One region of the Azovibrio sp. genome, then DNA from elsewhere that is predicted to be linked to it. Evidence: predicted binding sites of a transcription regulator. Region 1 holds the regulator's gene; the other holds the start of a gene.
The links. Region 1 encodes FNR, which switches genes on or off when oxygen is low (the NO sensors DNR and NnrR bind a similar motif). Its sites were predicted from a motif close to TTGANCTAGNTCAA; they were not measured.

Region 1 (7,069 bases):
GGGCTGCCCCAGGGTCAGGGTGCCGGTCTTGTCGAGGGCCAGGACCTGAACCCGCTCCGCCCGCTCCAGAGCCTGTGCATTACGGATCAGGATGCCGGCCCGGGCGCCCTCGCCCGTGCCCACCATGATCGCCGTGGGGGTGGCGAGACCCAGGGCGCAGGGACAGGCGATCACCAGCACCGCCACCGCATTCACCAGGGCCGTGGCCAGGTCGCCGCCCAAGCCCCACCAGGCCAGGAAGGTGAGAAGGGCGATGCCGCACACCACCGGCACGAAGATGGCGGCCACCCGGTCGGCGAGGCGCTGCACCGGGGCCTTCGAGCCCTGCGCCTCGGCCACCAGGCGGATGATGCCGGCCAGCAGGGTCTGCTCCCCCACCCCGGTCGCCTGGCAGCGCAACCTGCCGGCACCGTTGTGGGTGGCGGCATACACCGGGTCGCCGGCTTTCTTGTTCACCGGCATGCTCTCGCCGGTGAGCATGGCTTCATCCACCGCCGACGCGCCTTCGAGCACCCGGCCATCCACCGGCACCGCCTCGCCGGAGCGCACCACGAACACATCCCCGGGCATCAGGCGCTCTACCGGCACTTCGAGGAGCTGTCCGTCTTGCTCGATGCGGGCCGTGCGGGGCTGCAGGCGGATCAGGGACTCGATCGCCTCCGAGGTGCGCGCCTTGGCCCGGGCTTCGAGCAGCTTGCCGAGCAGCACCAGGGTGATGACCGCCGCGCTGGCTTCGAAATACACATGAAGATGGTCCAGCCCGGCCAGGGTGACCACGGCGGAAAAGCCCCAGGCCATGGAGGTGCCCAGGGCCACCAGCACGTCCATGTTGGCGCCGCCGCCCCGCAGGGCCTTCCAGGCGCCGTCGTAGAAGCGCCAGCCGATCCAGAACTGCACCGGGGTCGCCAGCAAAAGTTGCAGCCCGCGCGGCAATTCGGGATGGCCATGCTCCCCCTGCCCGCCGAACATCAAGAACATCTGGCCCAAGAGGGGCAGGGTCAGCAGGGCGGCGATCCAGAAGCGCCGAAATTCGGCTCGGTAGGCGGCTTCCTTGCCCGCCTTTTCCGCCTCGAAGGATTGACCTTCGAGGCGGGTGGCGGTGAATCCGGCCCGCTCGATGGCGGCCAGCACCTGCGCCTCATCGGCCAGCCCCGGCTGCCAGCGCACCTTGGCCCGTGCGCTGGCCAGATTGACCGTGGCCTGAACCCCGGGCAACTTGTTGAGCACCTTCTCGATCCGGGTCGCGCAGGCGGCGCAGCTCATGCCGCCAATGGCCAGATCCAGGGTCTGGGGCCGCACCTGGAAACCCGCCTTCTCGATCGCCGCCACGACCTGAGCGGCGTCGGTTTCCCCGGTCTTCAAGACGACACCGGCCTTCTCGCTGGCGAAATTGACGCTCGCCTCCACGCCGGGCAGCTTGTTCAGTACCTTCTCGATCCGGGCGGCGCAGGCCGCGCAGCTCATGCCGGCAAGGGGAAGTTCCAGTCGTTTCTCGGTCATGGGGGTCCTGTCAGGGGGGTCCAGTCAGCTTGCTCACACGTTTTGCGCCAATCCCAGCGCGCCATAAAGGCCATAGAGGCCGTAAGCCAGAATCAGGAAACCTGCGAGGGCCCGGACCAGGGGCTTTTGCACCCACTTCCGGAAACGGGCCAGCAGCAGGCCCGCCAGCAGCAGGTTGGGCAGGGTGCCAAGGCCAAAGGCCAGCATCAGCAGGGCGCCCTTCCCCGCCGATCCGGCGCCCAGGGCGGTGGCCAGGGCGCTGTACACCAGGCCGCAGGGCAGCCAGCCCCACAGCAAGCCCAGGGGAAAGGCCCGGGCCACGGTCCGGGCGGGCAAAAAGCGCTTCCCTAGGGGTTGCAGGCGATGCCACAGGCGTTGTCCCAGTTGTTCGGTTAATGCCAGGGCCCGGGTCACGCCGAGCAGGTAGAAGCCCAGGGCCACCAGCATCAGGTTGGCGAATAGCATTAAGACCAGGCGCAGGGGCAATTGTTCCGAGAGGGCCATGCTGCCGGCCCCCAGCGCCCCCACGATGGCCCCGGCCAGGGCGTAGGAAAGGATGCGGCCAAGGTTATAGGCCAGATGCAGGGAGAGACGCGGCGGGCCGCCCAGGGACAGGGCGCCGACGATGCCGCCGCACATGCCGACGCAGTGGGTGCCACCCAGCAGGCCGACCAGGAACAGGGCCAGAAATACCGATTCAGGCATGAAAGATGAACCTCGTTGATCCGCAGCAAAAAGGGCCGGAGAGCCCCGACCCCTGTCCAGCCTGGAGAGACCCGGTCAGATCACCTTGGAATAGCGGGTGCGCTGCCGGTCCGCCCGCAGGTAGCGGTCGAACACCATGGAAATGGCCCGCACCAGCATCCGGCCCGGCGGCTCGACGGTGATCCATTCATCATCCACCCGCACCAGGCCGGCCGCCTGCATTTCCTGCAAGTCATCGAGTTCCGCAGCAAAGTACTTCTTGAAGTCGATCAGATGGGCGCTTTCGATGGATTCGATGGACAGTTCGAAATGGCACATGAGCGCCTGGATGATGGCCCGCCGCAGGATATCATCGGCATTGAGTTCGATGCCGCGGAAGACGGGCAGGATCTGGGCGTCGAGCCGGTCGTAATACTCATCCAGGGTCTTGACGTTCTGGTAGTAGGTAGGCCCCACCTTGCTGATCGAGGAAATGCCGAAGGACAGCATGTCACAATCGGCATGGGTGGAATAGCCCTGGAAGTTCCGGTGTAGCCGCCCCTGGCGCTGGGCCACGGCCAGTTCGTCATCGGGCTTGGCAAAGTGGTCCATGCCGATATAGACATAGCCGGCATCGGTGAGCTTCTTGATCGCCAGGGCAAGGATCTGCAGGCGAGTATCGGCGGTCGGCATGTCCGCCTCGGCAATGCGGCGCTGAGGCTTGAAGAGCGCGGGCAGGTGGGCGTAGTTGTAGATGGAAAGCCGGTCCGGGTCCATGGCGATGACCCGCTCCAGGGTGCGGTTGAAGCCCATCACCGTCTGCCTGGGCAGGCCATAGATGAGGTCGACGGAGATGGACTTGAAGCCGTTGGCCCGGGCGGCGCGGATCACGTTCACCGTTTCCGCTTCGCTCTGGAGGCGGTTGATGGCCTGCTGCACCCCCTCGTCGAAGTCCTGCACCCCGACGCTCATGCGGTTGAAGCCCAGTTCCCCCAAGAGGGCCACCGTGGCCTCATCCACCTTGCGCGGGTCCACCTCGATGGAGAACTCACCCCCGTCGACCAGCGTGAAATGCTTGCGGGTAGCCGCCATCAACTGGCGCATTTCATCATGGGACAGGAAAGTGGGCGTGCCGCCGCCCCAGTGGAGCTGAATCACTTCATGCTCGCCATCCAGGCAGCCGCTCTGAAGGGCTATCTCTTTTTCCATGTATTTCAAATACTTGGCACTGCGGCCATGATCCTTGGTAATGATCTTGTTGCAGGCGCAGTAATAGCAGATGGTATTGCAAAAGGGGATGTGGAAGTATAATGACAGGGGTCGGCTGATGCCGCCGATATTACGTTTGCCCAGCCAGAGCTTTGCCGCCTCGGCATCAAAAGCCTCCACAAAACGGTCTGCAGTGGGGTAAGACGTGTAACGTGGACCATTCACGTCAAAGCGGCGGATGATCTGCGGGTCGAAAACCAGGTTGGCAGTAGAGAAATTCATTGAAACACAGGGCCTTGAGTTGAGCGGATTATGTTTGCGAGCCGGCCTTTTCCGGTTGACATGGATCAAACCCCCCGATAACGGCTTGACGAGGAAAATCGATGTCCCTGAGTCCGGTAGCCAAGGAAATGTCCATTCCGGTCATCAAGACCGCCTGTTCCAACTGCAACCTGCGTGAGCTTTGTCTGCCCTTCGGGCTCTCCGAAGAGGAAATGGCCCGTCTGGACGACCTCATCAATGTCCGGAAGCGGGTCAGACGGGGGGAACATCTGTACCGGACCGGCCAGACTTTCGAATCCATCTTTGCCATTCGCTCCGGCTTTTTCAAGACCGATGTCCTGCTCGAAGATGGCCGCGACCAGGTTACCGGCTTCCAGATGGCGGGCGAACTGCTGGGCCTGGATGGCATCAGCAACGAACAGCATTCCTGCAATGCGGTGGCGCTCGAAGACAGCGAGGTCTGCCACATTCCCTTTTCCCGCCTCGAACAGCTGTCGCGCGAAATCGAGACCCTGCAGCACCATTTCCACAAGGTCATGAGCCGCGAGATCGTGCGCGACCACGGGGTGATGATGCTGCTGGGCACCATGCGCGCCGAGGAACGCCTGGCCGCCTTCTTGCTCAATCTCTCCCAGCGCTTCACCGCCCGGGGCTTTTCCCACGCCGAATTCAACCTGCGCATGACCCGGGAAGAGATTGGCAGTTACCTGGGGCTCAAGCTCGAAACCGTGTCCCGGGCCTTCTCCCGCTTCCAGGAAGAAGGACTGGTTGCCGTACAGCAAAAGCACATCCGCATCCTCGATATCCCCGGCTTGAAGCAGATCATGAGCCATCACAGTCACTGAACCGCAGTCACCGCGCCTGCTCCCGCCCTCATGCAAACCAGGCTGGCGGCTTGATCAGGCCTTGGCCTGCCCTTCCGGCTTGAGGGGCTGGCCCATCTGCACCACCTTCAGGGCCGTGGCCACCAGGGAAGACATGTCCGCCATATTGCCGGGCACGATCAGGGTGTTGCCCGCCTTGGCGAGATTGCCGAAAGCCTCCACATAACGCTCGGCCACTTTCAGATTCACCGCTTCCATTCCCCCGGGTGAGGCAATCGCCCCAGCGACCAGGCGCAGGGCATCGGCCGTCGCCTCCGCCACCAGACGCACCGCCTCGGCCTCGCCCCTGGCCTTGTTGATGGCGGCCGTCATGGCCCCTTCCGACATGGCCACGGCCGCCTGCTTATCCCCCTCGGCCAGATTGATTTCCTTTTGCCGCTCCCCTTCCGACTCGGCAATCTTGGCCCGCTTTTCACGCTCAGCCGTGATCTGGAGCTGCATGGAACGCAATACGGCATCCGGGGGCACGATGTCCTTGATTTCGTAGCGCAGCACCTTTACGCCCCAGGTGGTTCCGGCCTCATCCAGCGCTGCCACCACCGAACGATTGATGGTATCCCGGTCTTCCAGCAGCCGGTCGAGGGCCCGCTTGCCAACCTCGGAACGCAGGGTGGTCTTGGCCAGTTGCTCGATGGCCAGTTCAAAATTGGAGGTGCCATAGGAAGCCTGCCTGGGATCGGTCACCTGGTAATAGAGGATGCCGTCAATCTGCACCTGGGTGTTGTCCTGGGTGATGCAGACCTGGGGATCCACGTCATAAGGGATTTCCTTGAGGGAATGGCGGTAGGCCACCCGGTCCAGGAAGGGCACCAGAAAATGCAGGCCCGCCGTCAGGGTATCCTGATAGCGGCCCAGACGCTCCACCACAAAAGCCGATTGCTGAGGCACCACGCGCACCGACCTGAATACAAAAATCAACGCCACGACCACCAGCACTACGGAAAAAGACAAGCTGCCCATTGCAAACTCCTGTCAAGAATCAAGCCGACGCCCCACCACCAGCAGGGAACCCTCCTGCGCCAACACTACCAGCAAACTGCCCTCCTGAACCGATAAACCATCCTGACCCAGCCGCGCCGGCCACTCGCTACCCCGATACCGAACCCGCAAACACCCCAGCGCATCGGGCGGCACCACCACCTGCACCTCTTGCCCCACCTCTTCAGTCTCCATGGGCAGGGAGCGCTCATGCTTGAGGCGATGCCAGGCCAGCACCGTGCCCGCCACCGAGGCCAGGGCGAAGATGGCAATCTGAGCCGTCAGGCTAGCGGCCGCCAGATAGGCCAGCACGGCCGCCGCCAAGGCGCCGAGACCGGCAAATAGCAAGGCAAAAGTCCCCGTCACCATTTCCAGCGACAGCAGGAGCGCAGCCAGTATCAGCCAGAGCCACATCGTTGACTCCTCAATTGACTCCTCACGCCGGACGGGTCCAGTTTTCGAGATATTCGCGCCAGTGGGGCTGATCCAGGCGGGCCAGTTCCGTCCGGACAAAAGCCTCTTCCGCCAGGGCCGTTTCCCGATCCAGCTCGCCGCGCATCAGGCGGAAACGGTTATAGACCAGGTAGGTATTGACCACATCGGTTTCACAATAGTCGCGTATGGCATCCGCCTGGCCGGCCTGCCAGGCCTCCCAGACCTTGCTGCCCTCCATGCCCAGCTTGCCGGGGAACCCCATCAACCTGGCCAGGTCGTCCAGAGGGGCATTGGCCCGGGCCTGATACATGGCCAGCAGGTCCATCAGGTCCAGATGCCGGGTGTGGTAACGGCTGATGTAGTTGTTCCACTTGAAATCCCGGGAGTCGGCATGGTCGCCATCCCCCAGATCCCAGTAGCGGGGCGCTACGACACGGTGGATCAGGCCGCGATAGTGAAGCACCGGCAGATCGAAGCCACCACCATTCCAGGAAACGATCCTGGGGGTGAATTTCTCGATGCCATCAAAGAAACGCTGAATGATTTCGGCTTCAGACAGGGCCGGAGCCGCCAGGGACCAGACCTTGAAGCTCTCCCCGGCACGCATGACACAGGAAATGGCGACCACCCGCTGCAAATGCAGGGGCAGAAAATCATGGCCCGACTGGGCACGTTTTTGCTGAAAGGCCAGTTCGGCCACTTCGGCGTCGGAAAGCACCGGGTCCAGGCCATGCAGCCGGCGCAGGCCGGCCACATCCGGAATGGTTTCGATATCGAAAACGAGGACGGGGAAACTCACTTCTTCTTCCACTGGCCATTGTCGTCCTGGACCCACCAGCCCGGACGGGCTTTCTCGATCCAGCGGCGACCGAAGGTCCGGGCGATATCGGCCTCCCATTCCGGATGCTGATTGGCGCGGGCGATTTCCCGGTAGAGCGCCGCCCGGTCACGGTTTTCCGCCCCCACCAGATTATTGGCGACGGGGCGCTGAGCCAGGGGAATCGCGGCTGGATCGTGCACCTCCACCTTGCCGTCCCGGGTCAGGCCCAAAGCCCCGGCAGAAAACAGGGGTTCCAGTTGGGCAAAGCGGCTCTGCA
Region 2 (7,069 bases), on a different contig from region 1:
CGGCCATGCGATCCCGATGAATGCGCTGATTCACTGCCAGGCCCTGCTTGTAGTAATCATCCTCGACCATGCCGTCAAACGAGGTCAGCGCCAGCCAGAGGGTGATGGCACCCGCCACGATCACGGCGCTGGGGCCGGCCATGAGAATCCATGGCCAAGGCTCTTTGTACCAGGGTTGGGACAGGGTTTTGACAGGCATCGGTTTAGCGCTCATGGCATCAGGAAAGTCGTTTTTTCATGCACTGCCACCTGGGCATCATCCTCGGCGACCACATTGAAGAAAATCTTGTGAGACCCCTTGGGAGCGGCCTCGGGGGGCACACGCACATTGACCGTCACCTCCCGGTTTTCGGCCGGACCGGTTTCGACGCGCCGTTCGGAAGCCAGTTCGATGCCCTCCAGGCCCGTCACGCTGATCAGGAAGGCACGCGGAGCTTCGCTGACGTTCATCACCTTCATGGTGTAGACGTTCTCGATTTTACCGCCCTCCACTTCCCGGGCCAGGGTGGCGCGATCGCGAATCACATCGGCGCGCAGCGGAATCCGGGTTGCGATCGACCAGGCGGCGGCCAGGACGATCAGGACCAGGATCACGGTGTAAAGAATGATGCGCGGCCGCACGATATGGCTGAGCAGGCCAGTGCGATCAAACTTCCTGGCCAGGGCATTCTCGGAGGTATAGCGGATCAGGCCCCGGGGCATGCCCAACTTGTCCATGACCGCATCGCAGCCATCGATGCAGGCCCCGCAACTAATGCATTCATATTGCAGACCATTGCGGATGTCGATGCCGGTGGGGCAGACCTGAACGCAGATGCCGCAATCCACGCAATCCCCCAGCCTGGAGACATCCGCATCCTTCTTGCGGGCCCCCCTGGGTTCGCCTCGCTCGGCGTCATAGGTGATCACCAGGGTATCCGGGTCGAACATGACCGACTGGAAGCGGGCGTAGGGACACATGTATTTGCACACCTGCTCGCGCATGAAACCCGCCATCATGTAGGTGAAGCCGGCATAGAACAGGATCCAGAAGATCTCCCAGCCACCAAAATTGAAGGTGACCAGGTTGTCGACCAGCTCGTGCATGGGTGTGAAATAACCTACCAGGGTAAAGCCGGTCCATAGGGAGAACAGCAGCCAGAGGGCATGCTTGGTGAGCTTGAGACGCAGCTTGCGCCCATTCAGGGGCGCCTTGTCGAGCTTGATCCGGGCCAGCCGATCTCCTTCGATCCTGTTCTCGATCCACATGAAAATTTCGGTGTACACCGTCTGGGGACAGGTGTAACCACAGAAAAGCCGTCCGGCCACGGCCGAGAACAAGAACAGGCCATAGGCGGAAATGATCAGGAGCACAGCCAGATAGAACACGTCCTGAGGCCAGAGCACCATTCCGAACAGGTAGAACTTGCGCTCCACCAGATGAAAGAGAACCGCCTGACGATCATTCCACTGCAGCCAGGGCAGCCCATAGAACAGGGCCTGCGTACCCCAGACAAACACCCAACGCCATGTCGCCCACCATCCCGTCACCGGCCGGACGTAGATCTTCTTGTGTTTTTCATAGAGGGAGACCACCTTCTCTCCCTCCGGCCCAGGACCCGGGGTGCTGTTCTCGCGGTTATCGTTCATTTTTCAAGTACCGTATCAGAATTGTACGAGGCGCCATTCTCGACCGCTTGCGTCCATCCATTTTTGATACAGATCAGTATTTACTGATGCTCAAGGAAATTAAAACGGGGCGGTTTTCCGCCCCGTTTCATTCACGGCAGAATTACTGGGGGTGACTCAAGCCATACACATAGGCGGCCAGCAGATGCACCTTGCCCTCGCCGAGGAAGTCCTTCCAGACCGGCATCTTGTTCTGACGCCCGTTGGTGATGGTTTCCGTGATGGTGGCCTCGGAACTGCCATACAGCCAGGTACCATCGGTCAGGTTGGGAGAGCCGATCGCCTGCATCCCCTTGGCATCCATGCCATGACAGCCGGTGCAGCCTACGGTCATGAAGGCTTCACGGCCCTTGGCGGCGCGCGCCGGATCGGCGGGCAGACCGGACAGGGATCGCACATAGTTCGCCAGATTCTTGATCGTATCGGCGCCGAGGTGTGCATGGGGAGGCATGACACCCATCCGGCCGTTGCTGATGGTTTCCTCGATCTTGGCAGGCTCGCCGCCGTACAACCAGTCCCCATCGGTCAGATTGGGAAAGCCCTTCGAACCACGGGCATCGGCCCCATGACACTGCAGGCAGTAAGTCAGAAACAGGCGTTTGCCGGTTTCCATGGCTTGCTTGTCGCCCGCCAGCGCCTTGACATCCATTCCCAGATACTTGTCGTACATGGGCTTCAAGGCGGCATTGGCCTTGTCGACCTCCGCCTTGTGCTGACCCGCGGAGGTCCAGCCCAGCCAGCCCTTGAAGGAGCCCAGGCCAGGATAGAGGGCCAGATAGCCCAGTGCAAAGAGCACGGTGATGTAGAACATCCAGCTCCACCACTTGGGCAGCGGGTTGTTGTACTCCTCCAGGGTCTCATCCCAGGCATGACCGGTGGTCTTGCCCACGGTGAAATTGGCGGAACCCTGGCTCCAGAGGAACACGGCGCAGCCGATGACGCTGACCAGCACGATGCCGGTAACGTAAAAGTTCCAAAATTCGCTGACGAAATCGCTCATCTCTTTATCCTTTGATCAGCGGTGCCGGGTGTCATGCCCAGGCACCGAATCATCATCATCCGCAAACGGCAGGTTGGCGGCCTCATCGAAGCCCTTCTTGCTGTTCCTGCTGTAGGCCCACCCCACGATCCCGAGGAAGCAGAGCAACCCCAGGACTGTGGTCAGGGAGCGGAAATCGTTGATATCCATGGCCTTCTTACTTGAAGTTGGACAAGGCGGTGCCAAGACCTTGCAGGTAGGCGACCAGAACATCTTCTTCGGTCTTGCCTTCCAGGGCCTGCCTGGCACCCGCGATCTCTGCGTCCGTGTATGGCACGCCGACCTTCCTCAGCGCCAGCATCTTGGCTTCGATATCCTTGCCGACCGTTTGAGCGGCGGCAGTCTTTTCCAGCCAGGAGAAGGCGGGCATGTTGGACTCGGGCACGACGTCGCGAGGATTGCGCAGGTGGATACGCTGCCATTCATCAGAGTAGCGGCCACCGACACGTTGCAGGTCGGGACCGGTACGCTTGGAGCCCCACTGGAAGGGATGGTCATAGACGAACTCACCCGCCACGGAATAGTGGCCATAGCGCTCGGTCTCGGCCCGGAAGGGACGAATCATCTGGGAGTGGCAGTTGTAGCAGCCCTCACGCAGATACACGTCACGCCCTGCCAGACGCACGGGGTCATAAGGCGTCACCCCTTCGACGGCCTGAGTCGTGGACTTCTGGAAGAAGAGCGGCACGATTTCCAGCAAACCGCCCACGCTCACCACCAGCAGCGTCAGAACGATGAGCAAGCCTACGTTCTTCTCGATCTTTTCTTGATTGAACATTATCGCTGTCCTCCTGGATTAGGCGTGTTGAGCGGCAGGAGCCAGAACTGGAGCGTCATTCACGGTCTTGCCGCTGGCAATGGTCTTGAACATGTTGTAAGCCATGATGAGCATACCCACCAGGAACAAGGCGCCACCGATGAAACGGACGGTCCAGAAGGGATAGGAGCCCTTGACGGCCTCCACGAAGCTGTAGGTCAGGGTACCGTCGGCATTGACGGCGCGCCACATCAGGCCCTGCATCACGCCGGCAATCCACATGGAGGCGATGTAGAGCACCACACCGATGGTGGCGACCCAGAAGTGCACCGTCATCAGGCGCACGCTGTACATCTCGGGCTTGCCGAACAGGCGGGGCAGCAGGTAGTAGATGGAACCGATGGAGACCATGGCCACCCAGCCCAGCGCACCGGAGTGCACGTGACCCACGGTCCAGTCGGTATAGTGCGACAGGGCGTTTACCGTCTTCACGGACATCATGGGGCCTTCGAAGGTCGACATGCCGTAGAAGGACAGGGAGGTGATCAGGAACTTCAGGATGGGATCGTCACGCAGCTTGTGCCAGGCACCGGACAGGGTCATGATCCCGTTGATCATGCCGCCCCAGGAGGGCGCCAGCAGGATCAGGGAGAAGATCATGCCGACAGACTGGGTCCAGTCAGGCAGGGCGGTGTAGTGCAGGTGGTGCGGACCCGCCCACATGTAGGTGAAGATCAGGGCCCAGAAGTGCACCACGGACAGCCGGTAGGAATACACCGGACGCCCGGCCTGCTTGGGAATGAAGTAGTACATCATGCCCAGGAAGCCGGCCGTCAGGAGGAAGCCCACGGCGTTGTGGCCGTACCACCACTGCACCATGGCATCCTGCACGCCGGCATAGGCAGAGTAGGACTTGGTCAGGGTCACGGGGATTTCCGCGCTGTTCACGATATGCAGCAGGGCGATGGCAATGATGAAAGCGCCATAGAACCAGTTCGCCACGTAGATGTGCTTCACGGTACGCTTGGCGATGGTCCCGAAGAACACGATGGCGTAGGAAACCCAGACCACGGCGATCAGGAGGTCGATGGGCCATTCCAGCTCGGCGTATTCCTTGCCCGTGCTGAAGCCGAGGGGCAGGGAGACGGCCGCCAGCAGGATGACCAGCTGCCAGCCCCAGAAGGTGAAGGCGGCCAGCTTGTCGCAGAAAATCCGCGCATGGCTGGTACGTTGAACGACATAGTAGGAAGTTGCGAACAGGGCACTGCCGCCGAAGGCGAAAATCACCGCATTGGTATGCAGCGGGCGCAGGCGGCCAAAGTGCAGCCAGGGGCCGAAATTGAGCTCCGGCCAGACCAGCTGAGCGGCAATGATGACACCGACCAGCATGCCAACGATGCCCCAGATGACGGTCATCACGGCAAATTGCCGCACGACCTTGTAGTTATATGTGGTTTGCGTTTCCGACATGGACCCACCTCTCGTTTAATGAAAAAGACTGTACACCACCCCCCCAAAAACCAAGGCGGCGCATGGAACGGGATGCTATTTTAGCCCAGGGCGGGGCTATTTGACATAGATCAATTCAGCCCCAAAAGCGCACCGAAGCCCGGATTGACGGGCCCTGCTGAACCCCTGCCCACCCGGCGGCAGTTTTGCCCCGGACACAAAAAAAGGGTGCGCCGTAACGCACCCCAACCCCAACAGAGAAACAATCAAACCTGTTGCAAAGCAAGTAGTGAACTTGCGGCAAAGTGCTGCGGATCATACCCGGCGGCGGCCCCCCGGGCTTGACCCAAATCAAACAGAAGGTTTTTTTTCCTTTTCCACGCCGGGTGCCGCGGCCGCTTCCCTGGGCCTGTCGTCATCCATGAGCACCTTGAAGCCCGGCCCTTCGAGATCATCAAACTGCCCCCCTCTGACGGACATCCAGAACACCACGGCAATGACAAACACCAGCACCACCGACAGCGGTATCAGCAGATACAGAATCTCCATTACACTTCCTTTCGCTGAATTCTCAAGGCATTCATGACCACCAGCAACGAACTGGCGGACATGCCGATCCCTGCCGCCCAGGGCGTCACATGACCCATGGCGGCCAGGGGCAAGGCGAGGAAATTGTAGGCAAAAGCCCAGAGCAGGTTCTGGCGGATGACCCGCAAGGCGAAACGGCTGCGCCGCACCCCACGGCGCAGACATTCGAGGTTCTCGGAGAGCAGCAGCAGGTCTGCCTGGGTACGGGCCAGCTGGGAGCCCGCCCCCATGGCGACGGAGACCTGGGCCTGGGCCAGCACCGGCGCATCATTGACGCCATCCCCCACCATCGCCACCACCGCTCCCGCTTGCTGCAGGGCCAGCACCGCATCGCGCTTGGCCTGGGGCGACATGGCCGCCCGCACGTCGGCGATGCCGAGCGACAAGCCCAGCCGTTGAACCACCGCGTCCGCATCGCCGGACATCAGGATCACCTGACAGCCGGCCGCCTGCAAATCCGCCACCAGTTCCCGCGCTTCTTGCCGCAATTCGTCACCGATCCTGAAGAAAGCCAGGATGCCTTCCTCATCGCCCAGGGCCACGATGGTATCGCCTGCGGCCTGCCAGCCTTCGGGCCAGGGCACCGCGCCGGCAGCTGCCAGGGCCGCCACATAATCGGGACGCCCGATCCGCAGGCGGCGCCCGCTGACGACGCCCTCCAGCCCCTGCCCCGCTTCGGTTCGCACCGCTTCGGCCATGGGCAGCCGCCCGCCAGCCTCGACACCACGGCGGATGGCCAGCGCCAGTGGATGTTCGGAAGCGCATTCAAGCGCCGCCGCCAGCCCCAGGGCCTCGGCCCGCTCCCCTCTGCACACGGCCACGTCCTGCAGGCACATTTCGCCCTTGGTCAGGGTGCCGGTCTTATCGAACACGAAGTGGGTGGCGCGCGCCAGGGTTTCCACGGCATGACCGCGGGTGACCAGCAGACCATCCCTGGCCAGGGCGCCCGCGGCTACCGTCAGCGCAATCGGCGTCGCCAGGGCCAGGGCACAAGGACAGGTCACCACCAGCACCGAAACCGTGATCCACAAGGCCCGGGAGGGATCGACCAGATACCAGCCCAGGGCCACCAGCGCGGCAAAGAGCAACAAGCAAGCCACGAACCAGTGCGCGATACGGTCTGCCAGTTCCACGATGCGCGGCTTTTCGGCGGCGGCCCGCTCCATCAGGCGGATGATGGCGGAAAGCCGGGTGGATTCCCCCACCTGCTCGACCAGGATGAACAGCGGGCTTTCCATATTGATGGAACCCCCGGTCACGCTATCGCCGGCCTGCTTGGCCACCGGCCGGCTCTCGCCGGTGAGCAGCGCCTCGTTGACATTGCCATGTCCTTCGAGCACCCGGCCGTCAGCCGGAATGGTGTCCCCCGGCCGCACCAGGGCCACATCTCCGGGCCGGAGGTCCGACACCACCACCTGCTCCGGCTCCCGGTTCGCGGGAAAGCCCTGCACCCGCTGGCAGAACGCCGGCTGCAACCTGGCCAGGGCCTCGGAAACACTGACCGCCTTTTGCCGGGCCGTCATTTCAAGATAGCGCCCGCCCAGCAGGAAAAACACGAACATCACCAC

Region 2: a site for FNR is predicted at 5,035-5,048, ahead of ccoN (cytochrome-c oxidase, cbb3-type subunit I). Genes of this name have one in related genera too.

The regions. Positions count from the first base shown of each region.
Region 1 covers NZ_JBASOH010000038.1:32,302-39,370, forward strand. Annotated here, with positions in the region: gene WBH99_RS03925 (heavy metal translocating P-type ATPase) at 1-1,500, opposite strand, end outside; gene WBH99_RS03930 (sulfite exporter TauE/SafE family protein) at 1,534-2,205, opposite strand; gene hemN (oxygen-independent coproporphyrinogen III oxidase) at 2,281-3,675, opposite strand; gene fnr (fumarate/nitrate reduction transcriptional regulator Fnr) at 3,777-4,520, shown strand; gene WBH99_RS03945 (SPFH domain-containing protein) at 4,575-5,519, opposite strand; gene WBH99_RS03950 (NfeD family protein) at 5,532-5,951, opposite strand; gene WBH99_RS03955 (3'-5' exonuclease) at 5,974-6,771, opposite strand; gene WBH99_RS03960 (YdbL family protein) at 6,768-7,069, opposite strand, start outside.
Region 2 covers NZ_JBASOH010000027.1:1,916-8,984, forward strand. Annotated here, with positions in the region: gene WBH99_RS02895 (FixH family protein) at 1-214, opposite strand, end outside; gene ccoG (cytochrome c oxidase accessory protein CcoG) at 211-1,629, opposite strand; gene ccoP (cytochrome-c oxidase, cbb3-type subunit III) at 1,772-2,668, opposite strand; gene WBH99_RS02910 (cbb3-type cytochrome oxidase subunit 3) at 2,684-2,857, opposite strand; gene ccoO (cytochrome-c oxidase, cbb3-type subunit II) at 2,865-3,485, opposite strand; gene ccoN (cytochrome-c oxidase, cbb3-type subunit I) at 3,504-4,934, opposite strand; gene ccoS (cbb3-type cytochrome oxidase assembly protein CcoS) at 5,265-5,462, opposite strand; gene WBH99_RS02930 (heavy metal translocating P-type ATPase) at 5,462-7,069, opposite strand, start outside.